One region of the Streptomyces sp. NPDC048441 genome, then DNA from elsewhere that is predicted to be linked to it. Evidence: riboswitches for the same ligand, from Rfam matches in the RefSeq annotation. Region 1 holds a riboswitch; the other holds the start of a gene.
What was found. A riboswitch is a leader RNA that binds a small molecule or an ion and turns the genes downstream of it on or off. The one in region 1 is predicted to bind cobalamin.
Positions count from the first base shown of each region.

Region 2: linked by a shared signal. The riboswitch ahead of ACGFSB_RS00810 (CbtB-domain containing protein) and the one ahead of metE (5-methyltetrahydropteroyltriglutamate--homocysteine S-methyltransferase) in region 1 are both predicted to bind cobalamin.

Region 1 covers NZ_JBICXM010000008.1:16,893-24,428, reverse strand. Annotated here, with positions in the region: gene metE (5-methyltetrahydropteroyltriglutamate--homocysteine S-methyltransferase) at 1-1,826, opposite strand, end outside; cobalamin riboswitch at 1,987-2,205, opposite strand; gene ACGFSB_RS20895 (hypothetical protein) at 2,288-2,656, shown strand; gene ACGFSB_RS20890 (carbohydrate ABC transporter permease) at 2,700-3,533, opposite strand; gene ACGFSB_RS20885 (carbohydrate ABC transporter permease) at 3,540-4,385, opposite strand; gene ACGFSB_RS20880 (ABC transporter substrate-binding protein) at 4,499-5,743, opposite strand; gene ACGFSB_RS20875 (fumarate reductase/succinate dehydrogenase flavoprotein subunit) at 5,911-7,536, opposite strand, start outside.
Region 2 covers NZ_JBICXM010000001.1:173,543-181,078, forward strand. Annotated here, with positions in the region: gene ACGFSB_RS00780 (2-aminoethylphosphonate ABC transporter substrate-binding protein) at 1-134, shown strand, start outside; gene ACGFSB_RS00785 (alkaline phosphatase family protein) at 303-1,799, shown strand; gene ACGFSB_RS00790 (HAD-IIA family hydrolase) at 1,881-2,660, shown strand; gene ACGFSB_RS00795 (hypothetical protein) at 2,751-3,293, shown strand; gene ACGFSB_RS00800 (class F sortase) at 3,309-3,974, shown strand; gene ACGFSB_RS00805 (CbtA family protein) at 3,955-4,812, opposite strand; gene ACGFSB_RS00810 (CbtB-domain containing protein) at 4,833-5,060, opposite strand; cobalamin riboswitch at 5,093-5,214, opposite strand; gene ACGFSB_RS00815 (ANTAR domain-containing protein) at 5,572-6,312, opposite strand; gene ACGFSB_RS00820 (glycoside hydrolase family 6 protein) at 6,475-7,509, shown strand.

The sequences.
Region 1 (7,536 bases):
GAGGCGCCCTCCGTCTCCAGGTCGTCGACCTCGTCGCGCAGGGCGAGGGCGACCTGGCGTGCGGTGTCGCCGAGCGGCTGGTCGTCGCGTACGAAGGACCAGGCGAGCATCGTCACAGGTCCTGTCAACATGCCCTTGACCGGGCGGTCGGTGAGCGAGTTCGCGTAGCCGGTCCAGCGGACGGTCATCGGCTCGGGGCGTGAGATGTCACCGGCGAGGACCGGCGGGCGTACATAACGGGTGCCGTACGACTGGACCCAGCCGTGCTGCGTGGCGAGGTAGCCGGTGAGCTGCTCGGCGAAGTACTGCACCATGTCGTTGCGTTCGGGCTCGCCGTGCACCAGGACGTCGATGCCCACCTTCTCCTGGAAGGCGATGACCTCGCGGATCTCGGTCCTGATGCGCTCTTCGTAGCCATCCGTGTCGATGCGTCCGGCGCGCAGGTCGGCGCGGGCGGTGCGCAGTTCCGTGGTCTGCGGGAACGAGCCGATCGTGGTGGTGGGGAGCAGCGGCAGGCCGAGGTGGGCGCGCTGGGCGGTGGCCCGCACCTCGTACGGTGCGGAGCGGCGGCCGTCGGCGTCGGTGACGGCGGCGACGCGGGCCCGGACCGCCGGGTCGCGGGTGATGGAGGAGTGCTGACGGGACGCCAGATCGGCCCGGTTGGCGGCGAGTTCGGCGGTGATCGCCGAGGTTCCTTCGGTGAGGCCGCGCGCGAGAGTGACGATCTCGGTGGTCTTCTGGCGGGCGAAGGCCAGCCAGCGCAGGATCTGCGGGTCGATGTCCCGCTCGGCGGCGGCGTCGATCGGCACGTGCAGCAGTGAGCAGGAGGCGGCCACGTCCACCCGGTCGGCGAGGCCGAGGAGGGTGCCGAGGGTGGAGAGCGACTTCTCGAAGTCGTTGATCCAGATGTTGCGGCCGTTGACGACGCCCGCGACAAGGCGCTTGCCGGGCAGCCCGCCGACGGCGGCGAGGCCGTCCAGGTTGGCCGCGGCGGCTTCGGTGAAGTCGAGCGCGAGGCCGTCCACCGGGGCCTTCGCGAGCACGGGCAGTGCGTCGCCGAGCCGGTCGAAGTAGGAGGCGAGCAGCAGCTTCGGCCGGTCGGTGAGCCTACCGAGTTCCCGGTAGGCGCGGGAGGCGGCGTTGAGCTCGGCCGGTGTGCGGTCCTGGACCAGGGCGGGCTCGTCGAGCTGCACCCACTCGGCGCCCGCCGCACGGAGATCGGCGAGGACCTCGGCGTACACGGGAAGGAGCCGGTCGAGCAGGGTGAGCGGTTCGAAGTCGGCGGCGACGCCGGGGGCGGGCTTGGCGAGCAGGAGGTAGGTCACCGGGCCGACGAGGGCCGGGCGGGCGGTGTGGCCGAGAGCGAGGGCTTCCGTCAGCTCGGCGACCTGCTTGGTGGAGTCGGTCGCGAAGACGGTGTCAGGGCCCAGCTCGGGGACCAGATAGTGGTAGTTGGTGTCGAACCACTTGGTCATCTCGAGGGGCGCCACGTCCTTGTTGCCGCGGGCCATGGCGAAGTAGCCGTCGAGCGGGTCGGCCGCGAGAGCGTCACGGTGGCGGGCGGGGACAGCGCCGACCATGACGCTGGTGTCCAGGACATGGTCGTAGTACGAGAAATCACCGGTCGGCACCTCGTCGATGCCGGCGTCGGCCAACTGCTGCCAGTTCGCACGGCGCAGGCCCTGCGCGGTCTCCTTCAGGGCGTCAGCGGTGACGCGGCCCTTCCAGTAGCCCTCGACGGCCTTCTTCAGTTCACGGTGCCGGCCTTGGCGGGGGTAGCCGTACACGGTGGCCCGTGCTGCCGCGGCTGCGGACTTCGCTGTCACGGAAATCTCCTTCGCGAGATGACTCCTGAGAATCCCGGAGACGGGACACGGACGCGAAGGGATGACGAACCGGGTGGGCCGAACCCGCGCCATCGGCGCGCTGCCCACCTGATCTGTACGCCGACCCGCCCACGAGGTCACCGGGATGTCCGCACGTGAGGGTCACGTACGGGCAACGGGCAGGTCTTCGGACTCGCGGGCACATCTGCCGAGGCAGACTCCTACTGGCCGTCGCTTCCCGGATCCTCGGCCGGATCCAGTGCGTATGACGGCGGTCGTTCCCGCTCACCGCTGCGGGGCAGTCCCGGATTCCCACCGGGTTCCCTCTTGCGACGCGCCTGTCTGGCGAACAGGGCGAACCAGCTGCACGGATCAGACTAGAGCACACACCGGGGGCGAGCCAGGATGGGGAGTCGGGGGCTACCGTGAGCCTCAGCAGTACAGGGGGAAGGGGAAGGCCCATGGAGTGGTTCTGGATCGTTCTCATCATCTTCTGGACGGGCGGCTTCGCGTGGGTGGCCGACAACGTCCGTACCGCTCTGCGCAATCGGCATGAGCGGAAGCTGGAACTGATGGAGGCGGCGAAGCAGGAACGCCTGGCTGTCGAAGCGGCATATCAGTCGCCGGAGCCGGTGTGCGGGTGCACGCACCACCTTGCCAAGCACGACAAGCAGGGGCTGTGCCATGAGCGCGTCGAGGTGCCGACGGAATGGGACGAGAACAAGAAGCCGCTGAAGTACGAGGCGGGGCAGTGCGACTGCCAGCGCTATGTGGGGCCGCAGCCGCTGTCGCAGGTGTTCGCGGAGGAACTGACGGACCGGGGCTTCTGATCTGCGGACTGACTGGCCAAGGTAGTGAGGTCATGACCGGTCCTCAGTCGATACCGGACCGCTCCACCCCCGCCACGATCCACCGCTGGAAGCACAGGAACACCACGAGGAGCGGCAGGATCGACACGGCCGCCGCGATGAACAGCTCGTGCAGCCTGATGACTTGGGAGGTGGTGAAGGACGAAAGCGCGACCTGCACCGTCCACGCGTTCCGGTCCTGCCCGATCACCAGCGGCCACAGGAAGGAGTTCCACGCGCCGATGAAGACGATCGTCCCGACGGCCGCGAAGACGGGTCGCGCGTTCGGTACGACGATGCGCCAGTAGGTACGCCAGTAGCCGAGCCCGTCGACCTGCGCTGCGTCCTCCAACTCCCGGGGGAAGCCCAGGAAGTACTGCCGGAAGATGAAACAGGCGAAGGCGGAGAACAGGGTGGGGACGATCAGGCCGCGGAGTGTGGAGATCCAGCCGAGCGACGATACGAGGACGAAGCTCGGTACGAACGTGACGGCTGCCGGGACCATCAGGGTGCCGAGGACGGCGTAGAAGACCTTGTTCGCGTGCCGGTAGGGGATGCGGGCGAGGCCGTACCCGGCGAGGGAGGCGAGCAGCAGCGTGCCGAGCGTCGTCGCGACCGCGATCAGCGCGGAATTGAGCAGGGAGCGGGCGAAGGGGACGGACGTGTCGTCGAAGAGTTCCGTCACGTTCGACCAGCGCAACTGCGGGGGAAACAGGGTCCATTCGGGCGACGTGATGTCCTGCTCGCTCGCAAGGCCGTTGCGGACGAGGAGATAGAAGGGGATCAGGAAGAGGAGGGCGAGCGCGACGAGCAGGACGATCCGCAGCGCCCGCCCCACGCGTACCAGGGCGTTGTCCATCAGTCCTCAGTCCTCCTTCCTGCCGAGTCCGAACCACCGTGCCTGACCCACCGTCACCACCGCGATGATCAACGCGAGGATCACCGCTCCCGCGCTGCCGAGCCCCAGGTTCTGCCCCTGGCCGAGGGCCGTGTAGTAGAGGTAGACGAGCGGCGGGCGTGCGTAGGGCGGGTAACCGCGGGCGTCCGAAAGGAGGTTGTAGAACTCGTCGAAGGCCTGGAAGGCGTTGACCACGAGGAGCAGGACGACCGCGACCGAGGTGGCGCGCAGCTGCGGCAGGGTGATGTGGCGGAGCACCTGCCAGCCCGGCCGTGCTCCGTCCACGGCGGCGGCCTCGTACAGGACGGGGCTGATCCGCTGGAGCCCGGCCAGAAAGAGGATCATGTAGAAACCGGCCTGGAGCCAGAGCCGCACGGTCACGATCACCAGCCAGTACCACGGCGGTTCGGTGGTCGATAGCCAGGCGATCTGGTCGCCCCCGAACCAGCCGAGCACGGTGTTGGCGAGGCCGAACCGCACACCGTTGAAGATCGACATCTTCCAGATCAGGGCCGCGACGACATAGCTGCACGCTGCGGGCAGGAAGAAGACGGACCGGAAGAAGGCCTGCGCGCGGCGCACCCGGTTGACCATCAGGGCGAGGGCGAGCGAGAGCGCGAACGTGGCAGGGACGATGAACGCGGTGAATACCAGGAAGGTCCGCAGACTGCTCGTGAACGTGCCGTCCGACAGCATCGCGCTGTAGTTGTCCAGGCCCACGAAGTCGGTGGGGGTGACGGTGTTGCGGGCGTCGAAGAAGCTGAGGCCGACGCTCCACAGCAGCGGGACGTACGTGAAGAGGCCGAGGCCGATCGCGAAGGGGCCGACGAAGACCCAGAACCAGAGGGTGCGGTTGCGTGTCCGGCGCCGCTGTCCCGCGCTCTGCGCAGCCGGTGCCGCAACTGGCCTTCTGGCGACGGAGGTTGTCACGACTTCTTCTTCACTCGGTCGAGTTCGGCCGACACCTTCCGTACGACCGTCTTCAGCTCGCTCTCCGGGTTGGCGCCGCTCTTGATGATCCGGCTCAGGGCGTCCTGGTATGCGGTCTGACTGGCCTGGGTCCACAACAGCGGCTCGGCGTAGCCGTGTTCGGTGGTGAAGCGGACGGCGTCGGCTGCCGGGCTCTTCCGCAGCCGGTCCGCCTTCTTGGCCAGCGAGAGGCGCGCCGGGATATGGAAGCCGTACGAGAGGGCGAAGTCCTCCTGGTGGTCGGTCCGGTCCACCCACAGCCACTTCACGAATTCCTTCGCGGCTTCCTTGTGCTTGCCGCGCGCGCTGACGACGGCCCCGTACGCACCCACGGGCACGGCGGGCCGACCGGACGCCCCGCTCTTAGGGAACGGCAACACCCCGAAGTCGTCGCCGAGTTCCTTCTGTACCTGGGGCAGCGCCCACAGCCCTGACCACTGCATGGCGGTAAGACCCTGGAGGAACGCGGACGGGTCCGACCAGTCCGTGGGGGCGCCGAGCAGCAGTGACTTGTCGGCGTACAGCTGATGGATCTTGCCGAGAGTGCGGGCCGCGGCGGGGTCGTCGAAGCCGACCTTGCCGTCATCCGTGATCAGCTGAAGTCCACTCGCGTACAAGGGTGTTCCACCAAGAACACCCGCACCCCCGTCATTGCCGAGGAAGAGCCCCTTCACCTTCTTCGTGGTGAGCTTCTTCGCCGCGTCGACGAGCGCGTCGAGAGTGGTCGGCGGATCGATACCGGCGTCGTCGAGCAGGCTCTTGCGGTAGTAGAGCAGCTGCATGTCGACGACCTGCGGGATGCCCCAGATCTTTCCGTCGTACGTCTTCGGGCCGAGCACGGCCGGATTGAAGTCGTCCTTGACGCCGTCGAGCAGCTCGCTGAGGTCGACGACCTGGCCGCCCTGGATCTGATCGAGGGTGGGGTCGCCCTCGAAGACATCGGGGCCGGAGTCGGTGAGCAGCGCGGCAGCGGTCTGCTCGTCGTAACTACCGGGCCGCCACTGCACGGTGACGTCCGCCTTCTGGTAGGCGGCGGCGTACTTCTTCACCGCCTGCTCGACGCCCGACTCGCCGTACTGGTGATACCACTGCGAAAGGGCCGGCCCCGAACCCCCTTCACTGCGCCCGGTGTTGGACCCACAGGCGGTGAGCAGTCCCACGCCCGCCCCCGCGGCCAGCAGTCCTCTGCGGCTGATCGTCATGGTGCGCCCCCTGTCACTCGTCCTTCGATACACAGGTCGATCATGCGCCGCCATTGCGGCAGGGGCATTGCGGCAGTGTGTAGGCGTGGCCGGATTTCTCCCTGTCGGAACGGCGGCCTCGTTCATGCGGACGCGGGGTGGTTGTGCGGACGTGGTGTGACACGGGACTACGCGAGGGCACCCGCCCGGGAAGCGTAGGCGCGGACGTCGGCATCCGGGTCGAGGACCGCCGTGGCGAGCGCGGCGCGGGCGTCCGCGCCGGCGGAGTGCTCATTCGTGGAGTGCTCTTTCGTGGAGTGCTTCAGGAGGGCAAGGACCGCGGCCTTGCGGACATCGGCGTTGGCATCGTCGAGTGCCTTGGTCAGCGCCGGTACGGCGTTGGCGCGTTCGGGATCGGCCGCGCCGAGCGCGGTGGCGGCGCCCGCGCGGACCTGCCAGGACGGGTCGGCAAGCGCGTCCACCGCCGTGACGTCGTACGGGGCGGGGCAGCCCACGGATGCCAGGGAGGTCAGTGCCGCCGCGCGGACCAGGATGTCCGCGTCGTGGAGCAGGGGAGCCAGGGCCGCCGGGGTGGCCAGGCCGCGTGCCGCTGTGACTCGGACCTCGCGGGCCGGGTCGGTGGCGGCTCGGGCGACGGCGTCCAGGGCGTCGACCGAGACCAGCGCGCGCACGGAGGCGATGCGGACCTCGATGTCCGGGTCGTCGAGCGCGAGGGCGTAAGCGGCGGCGTCTCCGAGGCGCAGGGCGCGAAGGACGTCGAGCGCGGTCGCCCGCACCTGGGCGTCCCCATGGCCGAGAGCGTCGAGGAGCCCTCGCGCCAAGTCGGGCTCCGGCACGAGGACTTCGACCAGTTCGAGCAGGGACGCGGCAGCGGCGCCGCGAACCCCAGGATCAGGGTCCGACAGTGTCTCGGCGAGCGCGGGGCCCGTCCCGGTGGGAACGGTCTCGGTGAGCGCTGCCACGGTCGCACGGCGTACGGCGGGGTCCGGGTCGGCCAGGAAGGGGCGCAGGAGGGGGAGTTCGGGCTCGTTCTCGGCGAGGGCGAGCAGTTCCAGGATGCGGGGGGAGTGGGAAGCGGCGGCCACCGTGTCCCGCGACTCGGCGGTGCTGGTGCTGGTGCTGGTGCTGGTGCGGCTGCCGGACCCGACGGGGGCGATGTCCCGCTGCCCGGCGGTGGCCACCTGCTCCGGATGGACCTCGCCCAGATGGCGTGCCGCACCGCCGATCGGCGTGAACTCCTCGACAGGAACGAGGTAGGTCTCAACCGGGCGAGCCGTGAACTCCATTGCCCCGGAAGGGGACTTGTGCAGGTCCAGATGGTGCAGCCAGCCGTCGTCGTCGCGCTGTGGATGATCCGTACGCTCGTGGTAGAGCCCCCACCGTGACTCCGTGCGGGCAAGCGATGAGCGGGCCGCCATCTCGGCGCAGTCCCGGATGAAGTGCACCTCGGCGCACCGCATCAGTTCGTGCGGGGTCTGCGCGCCCATCTCGCCGATCTCGCCGCGCATCCGCTCGAAGTGGTCCACGGCAAGGGAGAGCCGGGCGCCGGATTTGGGTGGCGCGACATAGTCATTCACGAAGCGGCGCAGTTTGTATTCGACCTGCGGCTGCGGAGGCCCGTCCGGGTTGCGCAGCGGGCGGTAGATCAATTCGTGGGCGTCCCGTACCTGAGAGCTGGGCAACTCGCCCTCGTACTCGGTGAATTGAGAGGCATCAGCGCCCGCCAGATCACCGAAGACGAACGCGCCGATCATGTAGTTGTGCGGAACGCTGGCCAGGTCCCCAGCGGCGTA
Region 2 (7,536 bases), on a different contig from region 1:
AGGCCACCGACGCCAACGCGGTCGCGCTCGACAAGATCGTCGACGGCGTCGAGATCTTCGAGCCGGACTGGGACGACATCTCCGAGAACCTCCAGACGTACGTGGAGGACTGGAAGTCGGCGACCGGTAGCTGAGAGTTCACTGCAGCACCCTTGGCCTCAGGTGTTCGGTAGCGAAATGATAACGGGTATGGACCCAATGGCCTCAACGCCCCTGGATCTCCAGGGGCGTTGGCGTGTCCTGGATCCGCCCGAACAAGCTCCCCCCGGACAAGCTCCCCCCAAGCCACCTCGGAGGACCACGTGTCGTCAGGCATCACCCGCCGCTCCCTGCTCGTCTCCACCGCCGCCCTCGCGGTGTCCGCAGGCCCCCTCGCCGCCGCCGCGAAGGCCAAGTCGGCCAGGACCCCCAAGGTTCTGGTCATAGGCCTGGACGGCGCCCTGCTCAACAGAATCAAGGACGCCGACGCGCCCGCCCTCAAGGGCCTGATGAGCGCGGGACTCACGGCCCCCAGTGCCATCTACGCCAACCCGCTCGCGCCCACCTCGTCCGGACCCGGCTGGTCGACGCTCATCACGGGCGTCTGGCCCGACAAGCACAAGGTCGTGAACAACGAGTTCACCGGGCACGACCTCGCCAAGTACCCGGACTTCCTGACCCGGATCGAGGCTGCGAAGCCGAACCTGCGCACGTACGCCGTCGCGTCCTGGAACCCGATCACCGACATCATCTTCTCCGCGAAGGTGGACACGCGGGTCTCCACGCCCGAGGCCGAGTACGACGCCGGAACCACCACCCGCGCCGTCGCCGAGGTCAAGAGCGGCAACCCCGACGCGGTCTTCGTCCAGCTCGACAACATCGACCACGCGGGCCACAGCAGCGGCGCCGCGAGCCAGGCCTACCTCGACGCGATCCACGGCGCCGACACCCAGGTCGGTCAGATCGTCGCCGCAGTCAAGTCCCGTGCCACGTACGGCAATGAGGACTGGCTCATCATGATCACCGCCGACCACGGGCACACCGACCCCGGCGGCCACGGCGGCTCCAGCTGGCCCGAGCGGCAGACCTTCATGATCGCCGCCGGCGGCACGGTCACGGCGGGCTCGGTCCGCCACGATGTCCGTATGCCCGACATCGCAGCGAGCGCGCTCGCCCACCTCGGCGTCGCGATCGACCCGGCCTGGGGCCTGGACGGCCGCCCCGTACAGCAGCCGAAGCCGGACGCGTTCGACGCCCTGCGCGCCAAGCTGACCGGGCCCGTCGACGAGACCGGCATCGGCGGCGGAGTCATCGGCTTCACGCACACCGCGCCGAGCGGCTGGAGCGTCGACAACTCCAAGATGGGCACGGGCGGCATGACCGAGTGGCGCGGCTGGTCCTTCACCACGGACGAGTTCTGGACGAAGACCGAGCGCGATCAGCAGCGTGAACTCAACATCCGCGCCCGGAACGTCTTCGCGGTCGCCGACGGCGACGAGTGGACCGACAAGACCTTCTCGGGGACCTTCGACTCGACGCTGGTCAGCCCGGCGTACGACGTCCAGGGCGGGGCGAAGGCCACCCTCACCTACGCGACGTACTACCGCCAGGAAGCTCCGCAGAAGGGCGAGGTGCTCGTCTCGTACGACGGCGGGGCCCCGGTCGCGGTGAAGACGTACACCGCGGACACCCCGTCCGTCGTCGAGAACATCGCACTCAAGGTGCCCGCGGGCGCCAGGAAGGCCCAGGTCCGCTTCCGGTACACCGGCGGCAACAACTGGTACTGGGTGATCGACGGGGTCACGATCAACGCATCCTGATTAGGCTGGGGGGCGTCGGCACAAAGTCGTCCCGGCGCCCCCCACGCCACTTGCTCATCGCAGACCGCAGGAGTGCACCCCATGGCAGAGCGCAAGCCCATCGAATCGTGGCTCACCGACATGGACGGCGTGCTCATTCACGAGGGTGTCCCGATTCCCGGGGCCGACGCGTTCATCAAGAGGCTCCGGGATTCCGGGAAGCCGTTCCTGGTGCTCACGAACAACTCCATCTACACCGCGCGCGACCTCCAGGCCCGCCTGACCCGCATGGGCCTCGAGGTCCCTGTCGAGAACATCTGGACCTCCGCGCTCGCCACCGCGAAGTTCCTGGACGACCAGCGGCCCGGCGGCACGGCGTACGTCATCGGCGAGGCGGGGCTCACCACCGCCCTGCACGACATCGGCTATGTCCTGACCGATCACGACCCGGATTACGTGGTGCTCGGCGAGACCCGTACGTACTCCTTCGAGGCCATGACCAAGGCCGTACGGCTCATCAACGGCGGGGCCCGCTTCATCTGCACCAACCCGGACGAGACCGGGCCCTCCACGGAGGGGCCGCTGCCCGCCACGGGCGCCGTCGCCGCGTTGATCACCAAGGCCACGAAGCGGACCCCGTACTTCGCCGGAAAGCCGAATCCGCTGATGATGCGGACCGGGCTCAACGCCATCGGGGCGCATTCGGAGACGAGCGCCATGATCGGCGACCGCATGGACACGGACGTCCTCGCCGGTCTCGAGGCCGGGATGGAGACCTTCCTGGTCCTCACCGGCCTGACCTCGGAGAAGGACATCGACGAGTACCCGTTCCGGCCGTCCAACGTCGTGGACTCCATCGCGGACCTCGTCGACAGGATCTGACGCCCCCGGTAGGCCCCTGGGCCACCCGTTTGCCTCACAGGGCAGGCGCGGCGTGTCGCGGCGCGTGAACCTCGGAACAGGAGGTTCACGATGCGTACCTGTTCCACCACCCTGCGTGGCATAGCCGCGGCGGCCGCCATCGCCGCGCTCCCCGTCGCCGCCGCGACGCCCGCGTACGCCCATGACGAGGGCAAAGTTCATGCCACGGTCAGCCCGTCCAGCGCCGCGCCGGGGGCCCAGGTCGAGGTGAGCGTCACGGGCTGTGACGGGACGACCGGGTCCGCCGGGTCCGGGGCGTTCACCGGTGACGCGAAGCTCACCGGGCGGGACGGCGACAAGTTCTCCCTCAACGGCTCGGCGACGGTCAGGAACGGCATCTCGGGTACGTTCGACGTCACCGTGATCTGCGACGGCCACCCCCACCAGGGCGCCGGCACCGTCCAGGTGATCCAGCACCACTCCGAGCCCGTCTCGCCGGTCCGCGCGGGCGGCGGCGGCACGGCGCAGCTGGCCGTCGAACCCGCCCAGGAGGCGGGCCCCGGCACCCGGCATGCGGTGATCGGCCTGGTGCTCGCCGGGGTGGCGGCCGTGGCCGTGGCGTTCCGCAGCGTCCGCCGGCGCCGCTCCGAGTGACGGGCCACGACCGATATGTCCGGCCATGAGAGGCCGACAGGACACGGGCGATTCCTCACCGGGCTCGCCTGGGCGCTGCTGCTCGTCGGCCTCTGGCTGTGGGGCAGCGAGATCACCGACGTACGCGGCGGTGTCTCCGAGCCCACCAACGGTGACGTCGCGGCGGTGGGCCGCCCGTTCGGTGTCGAACTCCCGGACGCGCACGAGCCGCTGGCCCCCGCGAGGCCGCAACGCGTCGATGTCCCCTCGCTGAAGGTGCGGGCGCCGGTGATCGCCCGTGGTCTCGATCAGGAGGGTGCCATCGATCCGCCGTCCTTCGAGCAGGCGGGCGACGTCGGCTGGTACGCGGGCGGGACGCGCCCCGGTGCGGTCGGCACGTCCCTGTTCGTGGGCCATGTCGACACCGAGACGCGCCCGGCGGTCTTCTACGACCTCAGTGCGGTGCGCCCCGGCGAGAAGGTCCGGGTGACGCGGGACGACGGCTCGGTCGCGGTGTTCACCGTGGACGACGTCCAGGTGCTCAGCCGCGACCGCTTCGACGCGAAGAAGGCGTACGGCCCCCACGAGAAGGGCCGCGCCGAACTCCGTCTCATCACCTGCGGCGGCACGTTCGACCGGGCGGCAAGGACCTACTCGGCGAACGTGGTGGTGTCCGCCTACCTCACTGGGGTGGCGCCGTAGGGGTGGCGCCGAGGGGCGAGGGCACTCCCGCCGCGCTCGCACTCACGGAGGCACCCGTGGCGTCGGCCCCTTCCTGTGCGGCCCCTTCTCGTACAGCCCCTTCTCGTACGGCCCGCAGGCCGAGGCCTCCGAACACCGCCGCGAACACCGCCCACAGCAGGGCGTGCGAGGCGACCGACAGGACCCGGAAGTCCCACAGCAGGGTCGCGTCGACCGGGACCGGGTCGGGATTGTCCGGGAGCAGGAAGAGCGCGGCGAGCACGGCGACGGTCGTCAGGGCCGCCGCGATCTGCCGCACCGGAACGGATCTGGCCGACAGGCGTACGTACACCTGCCAGACCAGGAACATGCCGAGGACGCCGATGGCGACGGACGCGAGCCACATCGTCTGGCGGTCGCCGACCGTGCCCGAGTCGCCGACACCCGGCGGGTTCGCCGGATAGCGCAGACCGGGCAGCAGGGAGACGGCGAGGAACGCCGCTCCGGCGAAGGTGAGTGCGCGCGGCCAGGGGGCCGAGCGCGGGTCGCGACGGTGCACCAGGGCGTATGCCACGGCGAACAGGATGCCGATGGCCAGACCCATGACGACCGAGGCGACGACCAGACCCAGGTGCTGGGTCGAGCGGGTGAAGAGCTCTTCGTGGTGCTGCGCGGACTGAGCGGCGCCGTGCATGTGCTCCTCGGCGGCCGACCGCTTCTCCTCGACGCGGATCGCCCGGTCCATCAGCGGCTCGGCGAGGAGGAGGGAGAAGAGACCGGCCGCGAGGCCCGCCGCTCCTCCCGCCGCGAGACCCCGGCCGAGCAGGGGGAGTACAGGTGAGGACGATGGGGATGGCATGGTGCTTTTTCCGTCCCCGATCAGTGGCATGGGGCACCGAAGAGGTGCCTGCCGTCGTGGGCGAATTCGTGGAGGTAGCTGCCGGTCGCCGAGATCAGCGAGCCGTTGTCGATGAAGACCGCGTAGAGCGCGATCAACGCGATGATGGCCGCGGCCGACGCGATCAGCCAGTCGCGGGTGCTCGCCGTGGCGGCCTGGACCGCCAGGCTGTCCGTGTGCGATGCGCTGTGGCCTGTGAGGGCAGACATACGGATGGGCCTCCTTCTGGGGTTTCCACGCCCCAATGCAGGAGGACGACAGCTCAGTTCCTGGCTTCCGCACGCCTCGCGGTGTGTGGTCACAGTGGCGGGACCGCCCCGGAATCGCACCGGGTTCCTGTCAACCGTCGCCTCAATGTATGGACTTGTCGTCCCGGAGAGTCCCAGCTGGTCATGGGCACTGTCAACAGTGCCTCCAGGCAACCATGCCCGGTCGGCGGCCCGCTCCCCCCGGAGCCGTCGACCGGGCTGGTCCTCGACCGCGCGCGCACGAGCTGCGGGAGTAACCCGGCGCCGGCGCGGGAGGTTCGATGGCCAACCCCGCAATGCGGGTTGGTCGATCAGGCCGGGGGCTTGGGCCGTTGTGACGACTCTAGAACGGATGAGCGCTGGAGCCTAGAGGTGGATTGACGCCAAGTCGCGATCTCTTGCCCCTGTGTGATCTCCCCAGGTGGCGACGGTCGCCGGGAGAGCCATCGGGAAGGTTCGGACCAACTGCTGGTCAACTGCCGCGCAGCGTCTTGTCGTCGATCGATCCCTTGATCACTTCGGTGGCCACAAGGTCTATGAGCAGGCGTTCCCTGCGTGCGTACCGCCGCAGCACGTCGAATGCCTCGTCCACACTCGTGTGCCGGCGCTCGGCGAGTATGCCTTTGGCCTGTTCGATGCGGATTCGGCTGGTCAGAGCGCCCTGTAGCTGTGTGGTGAGGGTCCGATACTCCGAGTAGGTGTGGAAATTGTGCAGACCCACCGCGATGGCGTCGGCGATCGCCTGCGCCAGGAGCAACTCGCCCTCGGCGTACGGGCCCTGAGATGTCCCGGGTACGAAGACGTTGAGCGCGCCGAGGAGGTCATCGTGCCGCCGCAGCGGAACCGCGTAGGTCACCGCGATGCCGTGGGTCCGGGCGACCTCCGTGAACTCCGGCCAGCGCCCGGCGGGTTCGGGCTCCGTGAGCAGGACCGGCGGCACGGTCCTGCCCGTGCCGAGGCTCTCCACGCAGGGCCCGCCGCTCTGTTGGGCCGCGAGGAGGTCGAGTGCGAGATCCGGGGGGTGGCCGCCGACGGCGACGGGAGAGGTGCCCGGTCCTTTGAACATGACTCCGGTTGCGGACGCGTCGAGCAGCTCCACGCAGTGGCCCGCGACGCGGCTCAGGTGCCGCTCGGGGTCGAAGTCGTCGGCGAGTGTGTTGGTGGCCTCCATCAGGACTTCGGCCAGCCGCAATTCAGAGGTGCGATCCCGCATGATCTCCTCCCCGGGAGTGCTTCCCCGCGCAGGGGCGCCTACCCCCGGGCACCAAGCTGTAACAGCTCTTCTACAGGTCTCCGCTGCGGACGGGCGGGCCTCGTGGGCTGGGAGTGCGTATGTCAGGATTGAGAATCGGACAGTGCACCCAAGGGGGAGTGGATGTACCACAAAGGCACCGGCCGCGGTCATCGAATCGCGGGCCGGGGGGTGAAGGCTGCGGCGGCGTTTGCGGGGGCGGCGCTGTTGCTGGCGGGGTGCTCCTCGGGTGACGGCAAGGACGGCGACGAGTCGTCGGGTCAGCCGATCAAACAGCAGCCGAAGGGCACCGACCCGTACTGGGTCAACCCGGACGGGAACGCCGCCAAGCAGGTCACCTCGTACGAGAAGGACGGCAAGAAGGACGACGCGGAGCTGATCCGCAAGATCGCCGAACAGCCGGTCCCGGAATGGATCATCCCGGAGAACGCGGAGGACCAGGCGCGCGGCTTCACCGAGGCCGCGGAGAAGGCGAACCGCGACGCGCTCCTGGTCGTCTACAACATCCCGCACCGCGACTGCGGTCAGTACTCGGGCGGTGGCGCGGCCGACGGCAACGAGTACCGGAAGTTCATCGACCAGGTCGCCGCGGGTATCGGCGACCGCGGCGCCACGGTCATCCTGGAGCCGGACGCGGTGCTCCACATGGTCGACAACTGCACGCCGGAGGAGTTCCACGAGGAGCGGTACGACCTCCTCAAGGGCGCCATCGGGAAGCTCAAGTCCCTGAAGAACACGAAGGTGTACCTGGACGCGGGCAACGCGGGCTGGAAGAACCCCGACTCGCTCTGGGAGCCCCTGAAGTGGTCGGGCGTCGAGCAGGCCGACGGCTTCTCGGTGAACGTCTCCAACTTCCAGAGCACCGAGGCGAGTACGGAGTTCGGCAAGAAGCTGTCGGCGAAGATCGGCAACAAGCCGTTCGTCATCGACACGGCGCGCAATGGCAACGGGCCGTACACCAAGGGCAAGGACACCTGGTGCAATCCCCCTGGCCGGGCGCTGGGCGAGACGCCGACCACGAAAACGGGCGACCCGCTTGTCGACGCGTACCTCTGGGTCAAGCGACCTGGTGAGTCCGACGGGACCTGTCGCGGTGGGCCCAAGGCGGGGGCTTGGTGGCCCGAGTACGCGCTGAAGCTGGCGGAGGCCGCCAAGTAACAGCGCCCCGTAGGGGGCGCGGGGAAC